3 regions of the Streptomyces sp. NPDC046465 genome follow, and region 1 is predicted to be linked to each of the others. Evidence: riboswitches for the same ligand, from Rfam matches in the RefSeq annotation. Region 1 holds a riboswitch; each other region holds the start of a gene.
What was found. A riboswitch is a leader RNA that binds a small molecule or an ion and turns the genes downstream of it on or off. The one in region 1 is predicted to bind thiamine pyrophosphate.
Positions count from the first base shown of each region.

Region 2: it holds a riboswitch for thiamine pyrophosphate, as region 1 does, so the genes downstream of both, thiC (phosphomethylpyrimidine synthase ThiC) here and thiO (glycine oxidase ThiO) in region 1, are expected to answer to the same signal.
Region 3: it holds a riboswitch for thiamine pyrophosphate, as region 1 does, so the genes downstream of both, ABZ953_RS11920 (thiamine ABC transporter substrate-binding protein) here and thiO (glycine oxidase ThiO) in region 1, are expected to answer to the same signal.

Region 1 is NZ_JBEYZK010000021.1:114,661-120,672, forward strand. It holds gene metF (methylenetetrahydrofolate reductase [NAD(P)H]) at 1-246, opposite strand, end outside; gene thiE (thiamine phosphate synthase) at 350-1,009, opposite strand; gene ABZ953_RS29750 (Rv2175c family DNA-binding protein) at 1,106-1,471, opposite strand; gene ABZ953_RS29755 (FAD-dependent oxidoreductase) at 1,707-2,870, opposite strand; TPP riboswitch at 3,073-3,186, shown strand; gene thiO (glycine oxidase ThiO) at 3,214-4,407, shown strand; gene thiS (sulfur carrier protein ThiS) at 4,404-4,616, shown strand; gene ABZ953_RS29770 (thiazole synthase) at 4,620-5,414, shown strand; gene pknB (Stk1 family PASTA domain-containing Ser/Thr kinase) at 5,523-6,012, shown strand, end outside.
Region 2 is NZ_JBEYZK010000004.1:295,706-301,717, forward strand. It holds gene ABZ953_RS08880 (metallophosphoesterase) at 1-829, shown strand, start outside; gene ABZ953_RS08885 (hypothetical protein) at 1,010-1,906, shown strand; gene thiC (phosphomethylpyrimidine synthase ThiC) at 2,023-3,822, opposite strand; TPP riboswitch at 3,815-3,969, opposite strand; gene ABZ953_RS08895 (YibE/F family protein) at 4,041-5,504, shown strand; gene ABZ953_RS08900 (SsgA family sporulation/cell division regulator) at 5,591-6,012, opposite strand, start outside.
Region 3 is NZ_JBEYZK010000006.1:211,258-217,269, forward strand. It holds gene frr (ribosome recycling factor) at 1-239, shown strand, start outside; gene ABZ953_RS11910 (phosphatidate cytidylyltransferase) at 272-1,381, shown strand; gene rlmN (23S rRNA (adenine(2503)-C(2))-methyltransferase RlmN) at 1,485-2,591, shown strand; TPP riboswitch at 2,657-2,773, shown strand; gene ABZ953_RS11920 (thiamine ABC transporter substrate-binding protein) at 2,851-3,936, shown strand; gene ABZ953_RS11925 (iron ABC transporter permease) at 3,912-5,603, shown strand; gene ABZ953_RS11930 (ABC transporter ATP-binding protein) at 5,603-6,012, shown strand, end outside.

The DNA.
Region 1 (6,012 bases):
GTCGGCGACGATCTGCTGGGTCTCCTTGACCGTGCCGGTGCGCGTCGAACCGCCCGCGCCGTAGGTCACGGAGACGAAATCCGGGGCGACCGCCTCGACCCGCCGCAGCGCGTTCCAGAGGTTCCGCTCACCCTTCGGGGTCTTCGGGGCGGAGAACTCGAACGAAAACATCGTTTTACCGGTCGCGAGCATGTCGCGCACCGTCCGCGCACGGTCAGTCCTGGTCGAAGCTGTGCCTAGGGCCATATGGGCAGGTTAGCCAGGCCCCGGCGGTCGCCCAACCAGAGTGGGAAGATTTGGCCGGTTTGCCGGTTTGTTGTCCACGGATCGGACACTCCCGGGCTGTTGCTCAGACAGACGTACGCAGCCGCTTCGCGAAGTCGGCCGCGGCGGCCCCGGGGTCGTCCGCCTCGGTGATCGCCCGTACGACGACGACGCGGCGCGCGCCCGCTTCGAGGACCTCGTCCAGATTGCCCGCGTCGATGCCGCCGATGGCGAACCAGGGGCGGTCCGTGCCGAGCGAAGCCGTGTAACGGACCAGGTCGAGGCCCGGGGCGTGGCGGCCCGGCTTGGTGGGCGTGGGCCAGCACGGGCCCGTACAGAAGTAGTCCACGCCGTCCTGGACGGCCGCCGCGGCGGCCTCCTCCTCGGCGTGCGTGGAACGGCCGATGAGGACGTCACCGCCGAGGACGGCGCGGGCCGCGGGGACGGGCAGGTCGCCCTGGCCCAGGTGCAACACGTCCGCGCCGATCGCGTGGGCGACGTCCGCGCGGTCGTTCACCGCGAGGAGCTTGCCGTGCCGCCGTGCGGCGTCCGCGAAGACCTGGAGGTGCGCCAGCTCCTCGGCGGCCTCCAGGCCCTTGTCGCGCAGCTGCACGATGTCGACGCCGCCCGCGAGGACAGCGTCGAGGAACTCCGGGAGGTCACCCTGGCGCTTGCGGGCGTCCACGCACAGATAGAGCCGGGCGTCGGCGAGCTGGGCGCGGTGATCGGCGGCAGCGGCAGCCATGGGTAAGTCCCCCGTTGTCGGTGGCGTGCGGGGCGCGTGACGGCACGCGCCCCGTACGCCGGACGATGTGTTCAGGTCAGACGGCCGAGCACCCGCTCAGACGGCCAGCGCCTGGGCGCGGCGCTTCACCTCCGTGCCGCGATTCTCGCTCAGAGCCTGCGCGGGGGTGCCGGGCAGGGTCGGGTCGGGGGTGAAGAGCCACTCGATCATCTCTTCGTCGGAGAAACCGTCGTCCCTAAGGAGCGTCAGGGTCCCGGTGAGGCCCTTGACGACCTTGTCGCCGTCGATGAAGGCAGCCGGCACCTGCAGCGCGCGGTTCTCACCACGGCGTACGGCGATCAGCGTGCCCTCCTTGACCAGCTGGCGCACGCGGGTCACCTCGACATCGAACATTTCCGCGATGTCGGGGAGGTGCAGCCAGGCGGGGACGAGAGCATCGGTCTTTGCGTCAATCTCGGTCACAGGTCCAGCGTATCTCTGGCCGGGGGGCCTTGGGTCGGGGTGGGCTGTGGGGGGGCTTGCTTGTGGTCGGGTGCGGGGTGGTGGGGGCTGGTCGCGCAGTTCCCCGCGCCCCTGGGGGGTCCGGGTGGCCCTTGGCCCAGAGGCTGGGCGCGGCAGCCTCAGCCTCTGGCTCGTGAGCGGCCGCGGGGAGGTGGGGGCTGGTCGCGCAGTTCCCCGCGCCCCTTGGGGTGGTGCGCTACAGAGCCGCCTTCTTCAAGGGGATCGATGGGTCTGACGTCAGGGTCGGGTCCAGGGGGGTGCGGGATTCGATCAGTTTGCGGCCCTGGGCCAGGTCCCGTGGGCGGCCCACCGCCAGGACCGCCACCAGGGCACTGTCACGCAGCCAGCAGACCGACCAGGCCATGCCCGTCGGGTCGCCCCGCCAGACCATGTGGTCGGCCGCCGCGTGGTGGCCCGCGTACTGCACGAAGCGGCCGAACTGCTCCGACCAGAAGTACGGCACCGGGTCGTAGGCCGCCGGTGTCTCGCCGATGATGTTCGCCGCCACCGTGCGCGGGCCCTGGAGGGCGTTGTCCCAGTGGTGGACCAGGAGGCGCTCCCCGTACCTTCCCGAAGGGAAGGAGGAGCAGTCGCCGACCGCGTACACGTCGGGCGCCGACGTGCGCAGCCGGTCGTCGGTCACGACCTCCCGGTGCGTGCCCAGCTCGATGCCGGAGCCGGCCAGCCAGCCCGTCGCGGGCCGTGCGCCGATGCCGACGACGACGGCGCCCGCGGGCAGCCGGGTCCCGTCCGCCAGGACCACCGCGCCCGGCTCGACGCGCTCCACGCGCGCGTGGGTGCGCAGCACCGCCCCGGAGTCCGCGTACCAGCCCGCCATGGGCGCCGCGACCTCCGCGGGCAGCGTCCCCGCGAGCGGCCGTCCCGCCGCCTCGACGACGGTGACGGCGCAGCCCGCCTCGCGCGCGGCCGTCGCGAACTCCGCGCCGATCCAGCCCGCCCCGACGACCACGACGTCGTGCTGCTCGGCGAGGACCGGGCGCAGCCGCTCCGCGTCGTCCAGGGTGCGCAGGAGGTGGACGCCTGGCACGCCTTCGGTGCCGGGAAGGCCGATCGGTTCGGCGCCGGTCGCGAGGACCAGGTCGTCGTACGCGACGGGTCCCTCGGCGGTGTCCAGCTCGTGGTCGGCGGGGCGCACCCCGGTGACCGCGCGGCCCAGGACCAGCTCGATGCCGAGCGCCTCGAAGTCGATGTCGAAGGCGGAGCCCTCCGCCTTGCCGAGCAGCACCGCCTTGGACAGCGGCGGCCTGTCGTACGGCTGGTGCGGTTCCGCCCCGACGACGGTGACCGCGCCGGTGAACCCCTGTTCGCGCAGGGCCACCGCGGTCTGCACCCCGGCCATCCCCGCGCCGACGATGACGACGCGCCGCGCCGCCTGCCGCTCTTTCCCGGTCTGCCTCTGCTGCTCGCTCACCCGATCACTGTAGGGCGGCCGGCCGGGACGCTTTCAGATGGATACGAGGAGATCTCTGACACACCGTCACTGCCCGTACCCGGACAGCTCCCCTACTGCCACGCGGAGCGACGGGCTAGGGTGGCCGGTGCAGAGCACTCGCGGGAGCCCGGACGCACCGGGCTGAGAGGGAGGCTGGGACGGCCTCCGACCGTACGAACCTGATCCGGGTCATGCCGGCGAAGGGAGGGGCTGGACGCCCATGCATCCACGTACGACATCGCCTACGGCAGTGCCATCGGTCACCTCCGATGTCCTGGTCGTCGGAGGCGGCATCATCGGCCTGGTCACGGCCTGGCGGACCGCGCAGCGCGGGCTCTCCGCAGCGGTCGTGGACCCCGACCCGGGCGGCGGCGCCGCCCGGGTCGCGGCGGGCATGCTGGCCGCCGTCACCGAGCTGCACTACGGCGAGCAGACCCTGCTCGCCCTCAACCTCGCATCCGCCCGCCGCTATCCCGACTTCGCCGCCGAGCTGACCGAGGCGAGCGGGCACGGCCTCGGCTACCGCGCGTGCGGCACGCTCGCCGTCGCGCTCGACTCCGACGACCGCGCCCACCTGCGCGAGCTGCACGACCTGCAGCGCCGCTCGGGGCTCGACTCCCAGTGGCTGAGCGGCCGCGAGTGCCGCCGTCTTGAGCCGATGCTCGCGCCGGGCGTGCGCGGCGGGCTCCGGGTCGACGGCGACCACCAGATCGACCCGCGCAGGCTCGCGGCGGCGCTCGTGGTGGCGTGCGAGCGGGCCGGTGTGGTCTTCCACCGCGCCTGGGCCGAGCGCCTGACGGTGGCGGGCGACCGGGCGCGCGGAGTCGTCCTCGCGGACGGCACCGAGCTGAGCGCGGCGCAGACCGTGCTCGCGGCTGGCAGCCTCAGCGGGCGCCTCGCGGGTGTCCCCGGTGACGTCCTGCCGCCCGTGCGCCCCGTGAAGGGGCAGGTCCTGCGGCTGACGGTGCCGAAGCCGTACGCGCCGTTCCTGAGCCGCACCGTGCGCGCCGTGGTGCGGGGCAGCCACGTCTACCTCGTGCCGCGCGAGAACGGCGAGCTCGTCGTCGGCGCGACCAGCGAGGAGCTCGGCTGGGACACCACGGTCACGGCGGGCGGTGTGTACGAACTCCTGCGGGACGCGCACGAGCTCGTGCCCGGCATCACGGAGCTGCCGCTGACCGAGACCTGCGCGGGGCTGCGGCCCGGCTCGCCCGACAACGCGCCGCTGCTCGGCCCGACCCGGCTCGCCGGGCTCCAGCTGGCCACCGGCCACTACCGCAACGGCGTCCTGCTGACGCCCCTCACCGGCGACGTCATGGCGCACGCCCTGACCACCGGTGAACTGCCGGACGAGGCGCGGCCTTTCACCCCGCTCCGGTTCACCGGCGCCGCCCCTGAACTCGTTCCGCCCCGCACGCAGCCCTTCACGGAGCAGCCCGTATGAGCACCCCTTTCGCCGTTTCCGTCAATGGAGAAGCACGTGATGTGGCCTCGGGCACCACGCTCGAAGCCCTCGTGGCCACCCTCTCCGCGGCGCACTCCGGTGTCGCCGCCGCCGTCAACGAAACCGTCGTCCCGCGCGCGCAGTGGCCCGCCACCGCGCTGGCCGAGGGCGACCGCGTCGAAGTACTCACCGCAGTCCAGGGAGGCTGAACCATGGCAGACGACCCCTTCGTCATCGGCGGGCTCACCCTCTCCTCGCGCCTGATCATGGGTACGGGCGGTGCGCCGAGCCTCGACGTCCTCGAGCGGTCCCTCGTCGCCTCCGGCACGGAGCTGACCACGGTCGCGATGCGCCGCCTCGACCCGGGCGTGCAGGGCTCCGTGCTCAGCGTCCTCGACCGGCTCGGCATCCGCGTCCTGCCGAACACCGCGGGCTGTTTCACCGCGGGTGAGGCCGTGCTCACCGCCCGGCTCGCACGCGAGGCGCTCGGCACGGAGCTCGTGAAGCTGGAGGTGATCGCCGACGAGCGCACGCTGCTGCCCGACCCGGTGGAGCTCCTGGACGCCGCCGAGGTCCTGGTGGACGACGGCTTCACGGTCCTGCCGTACACGAACGACGACCCGGTGCTCGCGCGGAAGCTGGAGGACGTGGGCTGCGCGGCGATCATGCCGCTCGGCTCGCCCATCGGCTCCGGTCTCGGCATCCGCAATCCGCACAACTTCCAGCTGATCGTCGAGCACGCGCGCGTGCCGGTGATCCTCGACGCGGGCGCGGGCACGGCGTCCGACGCGGCGATCGCGATGGAGCTGGGGTGCGCGGGCGTGATGCTCGCCTCCGCGGTGACGCGGGCGCAGGAGCCGGTCCTGATGGCGGAGGCGATGCGGCACGGCGTCGAGGCGGGGCGCCTGGCACACCGGGCCGGACGGATTCCGCGCAGGCACTTCGCGGAGGCGTCCTCTCCCGCGGAGGGCATGGCACGGCTCGATCCGGAGCGGCCCGCGTTCTAGGCCCCAGCGGGCACGGGCACGGCCCGGAGCGTCACAGCTCGGCTGCAGTAGCGCTCCGAATCCGCCCGGCGGGGAGACGTGTCAGCGGTGGCTCGTAGACTCCCCTGCGTGGACACGACCCTTCAGGACCCGCTCGTCGGGCAGCTGCTCGACGGCCGTTACCGGATCGACGGGCGCATCGCGGTCGGCGGGATGGCCACGGTCTACCGGGCCGTGGACACCCGCCTCGACCGCGTGCTCGCGCTCAAGGTGATGCACCCGACGCTGGCGGCCGACGTCTCGTTCGTCGACCGCTTCATCCGCGAGGCCAAGTCGGTGGCCCGCCTCTCCCATCCGAACGTGGTCGGCGTCTTCGACCAGGGCACGGACGGGTCGTACGTGTATCTCGCGATGGAGTACATCGCGGGCTGCACCCTGCGTGACGTCCTGCGCGAGCGCGGCGCGCTGCAGCCGCGGGCGGCGCTCGACATCCTGGAGCCGGTCCTCGCCGCGCTCGGCGCCGCGCACCGCGCGGGCTTCGTGCACCGCGACATGAAGCCGGAGAACGTCCTCATAGGGGACGACGGCCGGGTGAAGGTCGCCGACTTCGGGCTCGTCC
Region 2 (6,012 bases), on a different contig from region 1:
GAGCGAGGAGTTCGGTCCGCTGTTCGTCGTGGGCGACGTGCACGGCTATCTGGGCGAGCTCGTCGCGGCCCTTCATGAGCAGGGGCTCGTCGACGAAGAGGGCAACTGGTCCGCGGGCAACGCGCGCCTGTGGTTCCTCGGCGACTTCACCGACCGCGGGCCCGACGGCATCGGCGTCATCGACCTCGTGATGCGGCTCTCCGCCGAAGCGGCGGCCGCCGGCGGCTACTGCAAGGCGCTCATGGGCAACCACGAGCTGCTCCTGCTCGGCGCCAAGCGCTTCGGCGACACCCCCGTCAACTCCGGGGCGGGCACCGCCACCTTCCAGGCCGCCTGGCTGCTCAACGGCGGCCAGAAGACCGACATGGAGCGCCTGGAGGACCACCACCTGCAGTGGATGGCCCGCCTGGACGCGATGGAGGAGGCCGACGGCCACCTGCTCGTACACTCCGACACAACCGCCTATCTGGATTACGGCGACTCGATCGAGGCGGTGAACGACACCATCCGGGAGACCCTTACGCGCAATGACGCCGACGAGTGCTGGGACCTCTTCCGCAAGTTCACCAAGCGCTTCGCGTTCCGCGACGAGTCCGGCCCCTCGGCCGTCCGCGAACTCCTCGATGTCTACGGCGGCACCCGCATCGTCCACGGTCACAGCCCCATCCCCTACCTCCTGGGCGACGTCGGCTCCGAGGACGAGTCGGACGGCGGCGGCCCGGTCATCGAGGGCCCGCACGTCTACGCCGGCGGCCTGGCCATCGCCATGGACGGCGGGGTGACCATGGCCGGAAAGCTACTGGTCTGCCAACTCCCTCTGGATAACTGAGCGTTCTTCGGGCAGGTGCCCCTCTACACGATCACGCTGGCCAGGGGGGCAATTTCCGGAAACCCCCTGTCACCGCATGCCGTCACGGCTCTACCATCGGCTTATCCGTAGCAGGCTCCCCTCCGTTTCTGCCCAACGGCTCGTAGCCATGCGAGCCTCAGCCCTACGGAGCATCGGGGGATGCACATGAACAGCGCTCCACACCTGCTCAATGAGGACCGCCCCGAGTACGAGCGGATCCTCGATGAGGCGCTGCGCAACGCACCTGATCGTCCTGAACTCGCCGCAGTGGGCCAGCGGCTCAACACCGAACAACTGCGCACCATGGCCCTGAACGCGACAGCACTGATCACGGCCTCGGCCGCGGCCGAGTACGCGCACTACGTGAAGGTTCGCGAGGAGTTGCGCGAACCTCGACCGACGTCCACATCGATCCGTGAAGGGAACGGACAGAGCGCCGCGGAGTCGGGCTCCGGCGGCATCAGCCTCGCCACCACGATGGGCGAGGTAGCGGAACCGGTGGCCGCGGGAGCCGGGGCGATCGCCGTCGTCGCGGTCCTCGCACCCGTCCTCGCGGGCACGGCCGCGGTGATATTCCTGCTCGTCGGCTACATCCTGAAGATGCTCACGCCCGAGCCCGCCTTCGCGGACACCCTGCTCACCGCGGGATGGCTGTTCGGCGCGCTCACCGCAGGGGGCATCCTGGTCGCCGCGGTCGGTCTGCTCCTGACCGCCCTGCGCAACGGCTCCACCTCGCTCCAGGCAGAACTGCACGGCGAGCGCTGCGAGGAGGTGTCCCGCGCCAGGGAAGACTGGGGCCAGGCGCTCCTCGAGCGGGGCGTCGTGCCGTTCCTGCGGGAGGCCCTGACGGACCCGGGCGGAGCTCCCGCCGCCCGTACGCCGTCGTCGGGCGTCGGGGGATCCGGTGCGAACGGCAGCCGTATGCCTCAACTCGGCTATCACAGGCCGGGATTCAGCAGTCCGGACGGCGGCTCGACCGCGGGGTCGCGCCCGAGCTACTCAAGCCCGGACTTCTCCAGCCCCGACTTCGGCGGGCCCGACCACAAGCCGGAGTAGTCGGGCCGGGGACGGGCACGGGGCAGGGCAGTGACCGGCCGGATGCCGGTGTGCTGCCCTGCTTCCGCGTGCCGTCAGCCGTGGGGACGGCCTCCGGAGTCAGCCGTGGGGGCGGCTCAGTCGGCGATCGGCAGGTAGACCCGGTTGCCCGCCGCGGCGAACTCCTTGGACTTCTGCTCCATGCCCGCGGCGATGTCGTCCTGCTCCAGGTCACCGCCGTGCCGGCGCCGGATGTCCTGCGAGATCTTCATGCTGCAGAACTTCGGCCCGCACATCGAGCAGAAGTGCGCCGTCTTCGCCGGCTCGGCCGGCAGCGTCTCGTCGTGGAACTCCCGTGCCGTGACCGGGTCGAGGGCCAGGTTGAACTGGTCCTCCCAGCGGAACTCGAAGCGCGCGTCCGAGAGCGCGTCGTCCCAGTCCTGCGCGCCCGGGTGCCCCTTGGCGAGGTCCGCCGCGTGCGCCGCGATCTTGTACGTGATGACACCGGTCTTCACGTCGTCGCGGTTGGGCAGGCCGAGGTGCTCCTTGGGCGTGACGTAGCAGAGCATGGCCGTGCCCCACCAGCCGATCATCGCGGCACCGATGCCGGAGGTGATGTGGTCGTAGGCCGGGGCGATGTCCGTGGTCAGCGGGCCGAGCGTGTAGAACGGCGCCTCCTCGCAGATCTCCTGCTGGAGGTCGATGTTCTCCTTGATCTTGTGCATCGGGACGTGACCGGGGCCCTCGATCATCGTCTGTACGTTGTGACGCTTGGCGATCGTGTTGAGTTCCCCGAGCGTCCTCAACTCGGCGAACTGTGCCTCGTCGTTGGCGTCCGCGATCGAACCGGGCCGCAGGCCGTCGCCGAGCGAGTACGTCACGTCGTACGCCGCGAGGATCTCGCAGAGCTCCTCGAAGTTCTCGTAGAGGAAACTCTCCTTGTGGTGCGCGAGACACCAGGCGGCCATGATCGAGCCGCCGCGCGAGACGATGCCGGTCTTACGGCGCGCGGTGAGCGGGACGTACGGAAGGCGCACGCCCGCGTGCACCGTCATGTAGTCCACACCCTGCTCGGCCTGCTCGATGACCGTGTCCTTGTAGATCTCCCAGGTCAGCTCCTCGGCCTTGCCGTCGACCTTCTCCAGGGCCTGGTAGAGCGGCACGGTGCCGATCGGCACGGGGGAGTTGCGCAGGACCCACTCGCGGGTGGTGTGGATGTTGCGGCCGGTGGACAAGTCCATGACCGTGTCGGCGCCCCACTTGGTCGCCCACGTCATCTTGTCCACCTCCTCCTCGATGGAGGAGGTGACCGCGGAGTTGCCGATGTTGGCGTTGACCTTCACCAGGAACTTCTTGCCGATGATCATCGGCTCGATCTCCGGGTGGTTGACGTTGGCGGGGATCACCGCGCGGCCCGCGGCGACCTCCGCGCGCACGACCTCGGGGTCGAGGTTCTCGCGGATCCCGATGAACTCCATCTCGGGCGTGATCTCGCCGCGGCGGGCGTACGCGAGCTGCGTCACCGCCTGACCCGCGCGCCCCCTGCGCGGCTGCCGGGGGCGGCCGGGGAAGACGGCGTCGAGGTTCTTCAGGCCGCCGCGGGGCGAGGTGTGCTTGATGCCGTCGTCCTCGGGGCGGGGCGGGCGGCCGGTGTACTCCTCGGTGTCGCCGCGGGCGATGATCCAGTTCTCCCGCAGCGGCGCGAGGCCGCGGCGGACGTCGGTGTCGATGGCCTCGTCGGTGTACGGCCCTGACGTGTCGTACAGGGTGACGGCCTTGCCGTTGGTGAGGTGCACCTGGCGGACCGGCACGCGCAGATCGGGGCGCGAACCCTCGACATACGCCTTGTGCCAGCCGATGGACTTCCCGGCCTCGTCAGCCGCGACGGTGTTCTCGTCGCTGCCGGAGGCAGGCGTGCGTGCGTCCGATGTGGTCATGAGACCTACTCCCTACGCCGGCATTACCCGGTAACAGGTTCGGCGGTCGACGCAGCGGATTCCGTACGGCTCGTGCACGATCGTGCCGGTTCGTACGGAGGTCAGCGCCCTCTCAGCCCGGTGCTCCGAGCTCCCGCGATTGCAAAGGTGGCTCCACGCTAGCGTCATCTCGGGCGCGCTGAACAGAGGGCCCCCTCCGTTCTTGCGATGATCGGGCAGTGACCACCACAGAGCCGCCGCTTCCGCCGCCCTCTCGTCCCCCGTCCCAACCGCCGGGCTTGAACCCACCGTCGGACGGGAACGGACCAGGTCACGGGGAGGGTCAGGGACACGGGCACGGGGGCCACGGGCACTCACACCACCACGGTCCCGCCGCGCCCGTCTCCAAACACCTGCGCAAGGTCATCGCCGCGGTCCTGATCCCCTTCGCCGCCGCGGTCGTCGTCGGCCTTGCGGTGCTGTGGCCGGGCGGCACACCGGGCCACGAGCGCACCGGCGTCGGATTCGACCGGCAGACGCAGGCGGCGAAGGTCACGAAGGTGCGGGAACTGCCCTGCAAGGACCTCAGCCCCTCGCAGACCCCGCCGAACGGTGACACCTCCACCGCCGAAGGCCAGTCCGCGCAGTCCCGGGCGGCAGGCATCTGCAAGCGCGCGACGGTCGAGGTCAGCAACGGCAAGGACAAGGGCCGCACCTTCACCGAGATCATCCAGCCGGACTCCCCCCGGCAACTGCGCCAGGGCCAGCAGGTGGTGGTCGCCTACGAGCCCAAGGCCCCCGAAGGACTGCAGTACTCCGTCACCGACGTGAACCGCAAGCTCCCGATGGCGCTGCTCGCCGGCATCTTCGCCCTCGCCGTCGTCGTGGTGGGACGGTTGCGCGGCGTGATGGCCCTTGTCGCACTCGCCATCAGCTTCATGGTGCTCACGTTCTTCATCCTGCCCGCGATCCTCCAAGGCTCGAACCCGCTGGTCGTGGCGGTGATCGGGGCGAGCGCCATCATGCTGATCGCGCTCTATCTCTGCCACGGCCTCACGGCCCGTACGTCGGTCGCGGTGCTCGGCACGCTCATCTCCCTCCTGCTGATCGGCCTGCTCGGCTCGCTCTTCATCGGATGGGCCTCCCTGACCGGCAACACGGACGACAACACCGGCCTCATCCATGGCCTGTATCCGTCCATCGACATGAGCGGCCTGCTGCTCGCGGGCGTCATCATCGGCTCCCTCGGTGTACTCGACGACGTGACGGTGACGCAGACCTCCGCGGTCTGGGAACTGCACCAGGCCAACCCGACGATGGGCTGGCGCGGCCTGTACCGCGCGGGCATCCGCATCGGCCGCGACCACATCGCCTCGGTCGTCAACACCCTCGTCCTCGCCTACGCGGGTGCCGCGCTCCCCCTCCTGCTGCTCTTCTCGATCGCGCAGTCCAGCGTGGGCACGGTGGCCAACAGCGAGTTGGTCGCCGAGGAGATCGTGCGCACCCTGATCGGCTCGATCGGCCTGGTCGCCTCGGTGCCGGTGACGACCGCACTGGCCGCCCTGGTCGTCTCGGCGGACCGCACGACCGGGACGCCCCCCGCCCCCGGCACGGGCCCCACCGCTGCGGCGGGCGCCAACGCCATCGCTACCGGTCCCGCCCGGCCTCCCCGGGGTGGAAAGGGGCGGCGCCGCAAACGGTGACCGCTTCCGACACTACGGAATGCACCCAGCCCAGTGCCACGAAATGCACCAAAATGCCACCCTCATCCGCCCCTTGCGGCTACAGGTCAGCCCGCGTTCTGCTCCTCCGCGAGGATCCGGTCCAGCGCCTCGTCGAGATGCGTGTCGAAGTCGGCGAGCGACCGCTCCTGCCCGAGCGGCACCAGCCTGTCCGTACGGTCGAGGAAGGCGAGCAGCGGCGGGATGCCCACCCGGAACAGCGCCTGGTCCGCGCCGACCTGAAGCCTGATCAGCGCCTCGTCGAGCAGCCCGGAGTCGGTGGGCTCGACCCGCACATCCCCCTCCCCGCACGGCCTGCCCACCCCGTCGATCAGCAACTCCCGACCAAAGGTCCAGGTCACCGGGGCGTCCCCCGGCAGATGGAACGTCAGCCGCACCGCATAGGGATCGTCGATCTCGTAGCGCAGCTCCACCGGGATGCGAAACGACAGCTCCTCGGAAACAAGGAAGCTCATCATGACCTCTGCCT
Region 3 (6,012 bases), on a different contig from region 1:
AGGACCGTCGCAAGGAGTACATCAAGGTCGCCAAGACCAAGGCCGAGGACTCCAAGATCTCGATCCGGTCGATCCGTCGCAAGGCCAAGGAGGCCCTCGACAAGGCGATCAAGGACGGCGACATCGGTGAGGACGAGGGCCGCCGCGGTGAGAAGGAGCTCGACGACACCACCGCCAAGTACGTCGCCCAGGTGGACGAGCTGCTCAAGCACAAGGAAGCCGAGCTGCTCGAAGTCTGAGTCTCGAGTCCGAGGAATCAGGGAACCGATCCGTGAACGACTCTTCCTGGGGGGCGCCGCCCAGAGCCGGGTATTGGGGGCCGCCCGACCACGGACCTGGTCAGGGGGCGACCCCGCCAGGTCCCGCGTACGATGCGCAGGACGCGCTGTTTCCGTCTGAGACACAGCCCATGCCCATCGTGCCCGACGTACCCGTGAACGGCGGAGACCAGGACGACGACCGGGGGGCCACTCCGATGGGCGGCCCCCTGTTCCGTGACGAGCCTCCGCAGGAGCCCATGCCCAGCGCACCTCAGCCGCAGCCCGCCCCGGTGGCACCGCAGAAGAAGAGCGCGGGCCGCGATCTCGGGGCGGCCATAGGAGTCGGTGTGGGACTCGGCGCGGTGATCATCGCGTCGCTTTTCATCGTGAAGGCCGTCTTCATCGGCGTCATAGCGGTCGCTGTCGTGGTCGGCCTCTGGGAGCTCACGTCGCGGCTCGAGGAGCGCAAGAGCATCAAGGCGCCGCTCGTGCCGCTCGCGGTGGGCGGCGCGGCGATGGTCGTCGCCGGGTATGTGCGGGGGACGGAGGGTGCGTGGGTCGCGATGGCCCTCACCGCGCTCGCGGTCCTCGTCTGGCGCATGACCGAGCCTCCCGAGGGCTATCTGAAGGACGTCACGGCGGGGGTCTTCGCCGCCTTCTACGTCCCGTTCCTCGCCACGTTCGTGGCGCTGATGCTCACCGCCGACGACGGCCCGAAGCGGGTGCTCACCTTCCTGCTCCTGACCGTGGTCAGCGACACCGGTGCGTATGCGATCGGCTGGCGCTTCGGCAAGCACAAGCTCGCGCCGCGCATCAGCCCCGGCAAGACCCGCGAGGGCCTGGTCGGCGCGGTCACCTTCGCGATGGCCGCGGGCGCGCTGTGCCTGCAGTTCCTGATCGACGACGGCGCGTGGTGGCAGGGCCTGGTGATCGGCTTCGCGGTGGCGGTGAGCGCCACGCTCGGCGACCTCGGCGAGTCGATGATCAAGCGGGACCTCGGCATCAAGGACATGGGCACGCTGCTGCCGGGACACGGCGGCATCATGGACCGCCTCGACTCGCTGCTGCCGACGGCGCCGGTGGTCTGGCTGCTGCTCGTGCTGTTTGTCGGGTCGGGCTGAGCGACTTGGCGTACGCCGTCTGACCTGCGTATATGTGGGTGAGGGGCTCGTTGTCCACAGGGCGGCGGGCCCCTTGTCGTATGTCTGCGACACTGGATGGACCATGCCTGTACCCGGAGAACTCACTTTCGTCGCGCCCCGCGGAGCCAAGAAGCCGCCGCGGCACCTCGCCGACCTCACGCCCGCTGAGCGCAAGGACGCCGTCGCCGCCATCGGCGAGAAGCCGTTCCGCGCCAAGCAGCTCTCGCAGCACTACTTCGCGCGGTATGCGCACGACCCGGCGGAGTGGACCGACATTCCCGCCGGTGCGCGCGAGAAGCTCCGTGAGGCGCTGCTGCCCGACCTGATGTCCGTGGTGCGGCACATCAGCTGTGACGACGACACGACGCGCAAGACGCTGTGGCGGCTCTTCGACGGGACGCTCGTGGAGTCGGTGCTCATGCGGTATCCGGACCGGGTGACCATGTGCATCAGCTCGCAGGCGGGCTGTGGGATGAACTGCCCGTTCTGTGCCACGGGGCAGGCCGGTCTGGACCGGAACCTGTCGACCGGTGAGATCGTGCACCAGATCGTCGACGGGATGCGCGCGCTCAGGGACGGCGAGATTCCGGGCGGGCCCGCGCGGCTCTCCAACATCGTCTTCATGGGCATGGGTGAGCCGCTGGCCAACTACAACCGCGTGACCGGCGCCATCCGCCGCCTCACCGACCCGGAGCCGGACGGCCTCGGCCTGTCGCAGCGCGGGATCACGGTGTCGACGGTGGGCCTCGTGCCCGCCATCCACCGGTTCTCCGACGAAGGCTTCAAGTGCCGGCTCGCGATCTCGCTGCACGCGCCGGACGACGACCTCCGCGACACCCTCGTACCGGTGAACACGCGGTGGCAGGTGCGGGAGGTGCTCGACGCGGGCTGGGAGTACGCGGCCAAGTCGGGCCGTCGCCTCTCCATCGAGTACGCGCTGATCCGCGACATCAACGACCAGGCATGGCGTGGTGACCGGCTCGGGCGGCTGCTCAAGAACAAGCCGGTGCACGTCAACCTGATCCCGCTGAACCCGACGCCGGGCTCGAAGTGGACCGCGTCGCGCCCCGAGGACGAGAAGGCGTTCGTGGCGGCCATCGCCGCCCACGGGGTGCCGGTCACGATCCGGGACACCCGGGGCCAGGAGATCGACGGAGCGTGCGGCCAGCTCGCCGCGGCCGAGAGGTAGGCCGAGGGGTAGTCTGACGGGCGTGCGGGCGTACGCCTCGTATATGGATCCGCTATACATCTGCATATTTCCGACAGGGGAGCGCCACAGCGCTGAGAGTGCGGCACCTTGGACAGGTGGGCCGCAGACCCTCTGAACCTCGCCCGGGTCATTCCGGGTAGGGAGTTCGGGCACGACTCAAGCTGTAGCGCCCTGCCCGCGGCCACCCGGCCGGCGGGCGGGGCCGCGTCTCTTCCTGGACACCCAGGAGGAAGTTTCAGTGAGCACCACCAAGAAGGTCACGTTCACCGCGGTGGCGGTGGGCATCGGGCTTGTCGCCGTCTCCGCGTGCGGCAGTTCCGACGGCGGTTCCGGGACGTCCGGCTCCAAGAGCGTGACGCTCGTCAGCCATGACTCCTTCAACGTCTCCAAGGACGTCCTCAAGGACTTCGAGAAGCGTTCCGGTTACCAGGTCCACGTCCTCAAGGACGGCGACGCGGGCGCCGCGGTGAACAAGGCGATCCTCTCCAAGGACAACCCGCAGGGCGACGTCTTCTTCGGCGTCGACAACACGCTCCTGTCGCGGGCGCTCGACAACGGCCTCTTCCAGACGTACGAGGCCAAGGGCTCGGAGCGGATCAAGCCGGAGTTCCGGGTCGACGGGGACAAGCGCCGGGTGACGCCCGTGGACAGCGGCGACATCTGCGTGAACTACGACAAGAAGTACTTCGCCGACAAGAAGCTGGCGCCGCCGAAGTCCTTCGAGGATCTGACCAAGCCCGCTTACAAGGACCTGCTGGTCACCGAGAACACCTCGACGTCGTCGCCCGGCCTCGGCTTCCTGCTCGGCACCGCCGCCAAGTACGGCGACGACCGCTGGCAGGGCTACTGGAAGAAGCTCAAGGCCAACGGCGTCAAGGTCGTCGACGGCTGGGAGCAGGCCTACAACGAGGAGTTCTCCGGGTCCGCGGGAGGCAGGAAGGCCAAGGGCGACCGGCCGCTCGTCGTCTCCTACGCCTCCTCGCCGCCCGTCGAGGTGCTCTTCGGCAAGCCGCAGCCCAAGGAGGCGCCGACCGGCGTCGCGACCGGCACCTGCTTCCGCCAGGTCGAGTACGCGGGCCTGCTCAGCAACGCCAAGAACACCAAGGGCGGCAAGGCGCTCCTGGACTTCCTCGCGGGCAAGGAGTTCCAGGAGGACATGCCGCTGAACATGTTCGTGAACCCGGTGCGCGAGGGCACCAAGCTGCCGGAGCTGTTCACGGAGCACGGGGTGACCGTCGACAAGCCGCAGACCATGGACCCGAAGAAGATCGCCGACAACCGTGAGCCGTGGATCAAGTCGTGGACCTCGCTCGTACTGAAGTGACGAAGTCCCGTCCCTGCGCGCGCTTCAGCAGGGGGAGCGCGGCGCGGCTCGGCCTGATGACCGGGCCCGTCGCGTTCTTCGCGCTCTTCTTCGCCTATCCGGTCTCGGCGATCGTCGCGCGCGGGCTGCACGTCGACGGCGTCTGGCAGTTCGGGCGGATCACGGAGGTGCTCGGGCAGTCCGACATCCGGCACGTGCTGTGGTTCACCACCTGGCAGGCGCTCGCGTCGACGGCGCTGACGCTGCTGATCGCGCTCCCCGGCGCGTACGTCTTCGCGCGCTTCGACTTCCCCGGCAAGCAGGCGCTGCGGGCCGTCGTCACCGTGCCGTTCGTGCTGCCGACGGTCGTCGTCGGGACGGCCTTCCTCGCGCTGATCGGGCGGGGCGGGCTCTTCGACGAGCTGTGGGGCGTCCGCCTGGACACCACCGTCTGGGCGATCCTGCTCGCGCACGTCTTCTTCAACTACGCGGTCGTCGTCCGCACCGTCGGCGGGCTCTGGTCGCAGCTCGACCCGCGGCAGGAGGAGGCCGCGCGGATGCTCGGCGCCTCGCGCTGGACGGCGTGGCGGACGGTCACGCTGCCCGCCCTTGGACCGGCGGTGGCCGCTGCCGCGCTCATGGTGTTCCTCTTCACCTTCACCTCGTTCGGCGTCGTGCAGATCCTCGGCGGACCCGCGTACTCCACCCTCGAAGTGGAGATCTACCGGCAGACCGCCCAGCTGCTCGACCTGCCGACGGCCGCCGTCCTGACGATCGTGCAGTTCGCGGCGGTGGGGCTGATCCTCGCCGTGCACGCGTGGACGGCACGGCGGCGCGAGAGCGCGCTGAAGCTCGTGGACGCCGCGGCCGTCGCGCGTCGGCCGCGCGGGGCGGGGCAGTGGACGCTGCTCGGAGTAGTCGTCGCGACGGTCGCGCTGCTGATCCTGCTGCCGCTCGGGGTGCTGATCCAGCGGTCCTTCGACGGTCCCGACGGCTTCGGGTTCATGTATTACAAGGAGCTGACCTCGGCGGACGGCGGGGCCTTCCTCGTGCCGCCGATCGAGGCGATCTGGAACTCCTTGCAGTACGCGGTCGTGGCCACCGCCATCGCGGTCGTCATCGGAGGGCTCGCCGCCGCCGCGCTCACGCGCCGTGCCGGGCGCCTCGTCCGCGGCTTCGACGCGCTGCTCATGCTGCCGCTCGGGGTCTCCGCGGTGACCGTCGGCTTCGGATTCCTGATCACGCTGGACAAGCCGCCGCTCGATCTGCGGGCCACCTGGATCCTGGTACCGCTGGCCCAGGCGCTGGTCGGCGTGCCCTTCGTCGTACGCACCATGCTGCCGGTCCTTCGCGCGGTGGACGGACGCCTGCGTGAGGCGGCTGCCGTGCTCGGCGCCTCGCCGCTGCGGGCCTGGCGGGAGGTCGACCTGCCGATGGTGCGGCGGGCGCTGCTGATCGCCGCCGGGTTCGCCTTCGCCGTGTCGCTCGGCGAGTTCGGGGCGACCGTCTTCATCGCACGGCCGGACAACCCGACGCTGCCGGTCGCCGTGGCGCGGCTGCTCGGCCGGGCCGGTGACCTCAACTACGGGCAGGCGATGGCCCTTTCGACGATTCTCATGGTGGTGTGCGCGGTGTCGCTATTGCTCCTGGAACGCGTTCGGACGAACCGCACCACGGGGGAGTTCTGATGACGGACGCCCTGCTGAGGCTGCGGAACGCGACGGTACGTTTCGGGGCGCGGGCCGTGCTCGACGCCGTCGACCTCGATGTCGACGAGCACGAGATCGTCTGCGTGCTCGGGCCGAGCGGCAGCGGCAAGTCGACGCTGCTGCGGGCGGTCGCCGGGCTCCAGGGGCTCGACGGGGGGCAGGTCCTCCTCGGCGGTCGCGACCAGCGCGGGGTGCCCGCGCACAAGCGGGGCGTCGGCCTGATGTTCCAGGACCACCAGCTCTTTCCGCAGCGCGACGTGGCGGGGAACGTCGCGTTCGGGCTGCGTATGCACGGCGCGTCGCGGGGCGAACAGGCGGACCGCGTCGCCGAGTTGCTTGACCTCGTCGGGCTGCCGAACGCACAGCGGCGCGCGGTGGCCTCACTCTC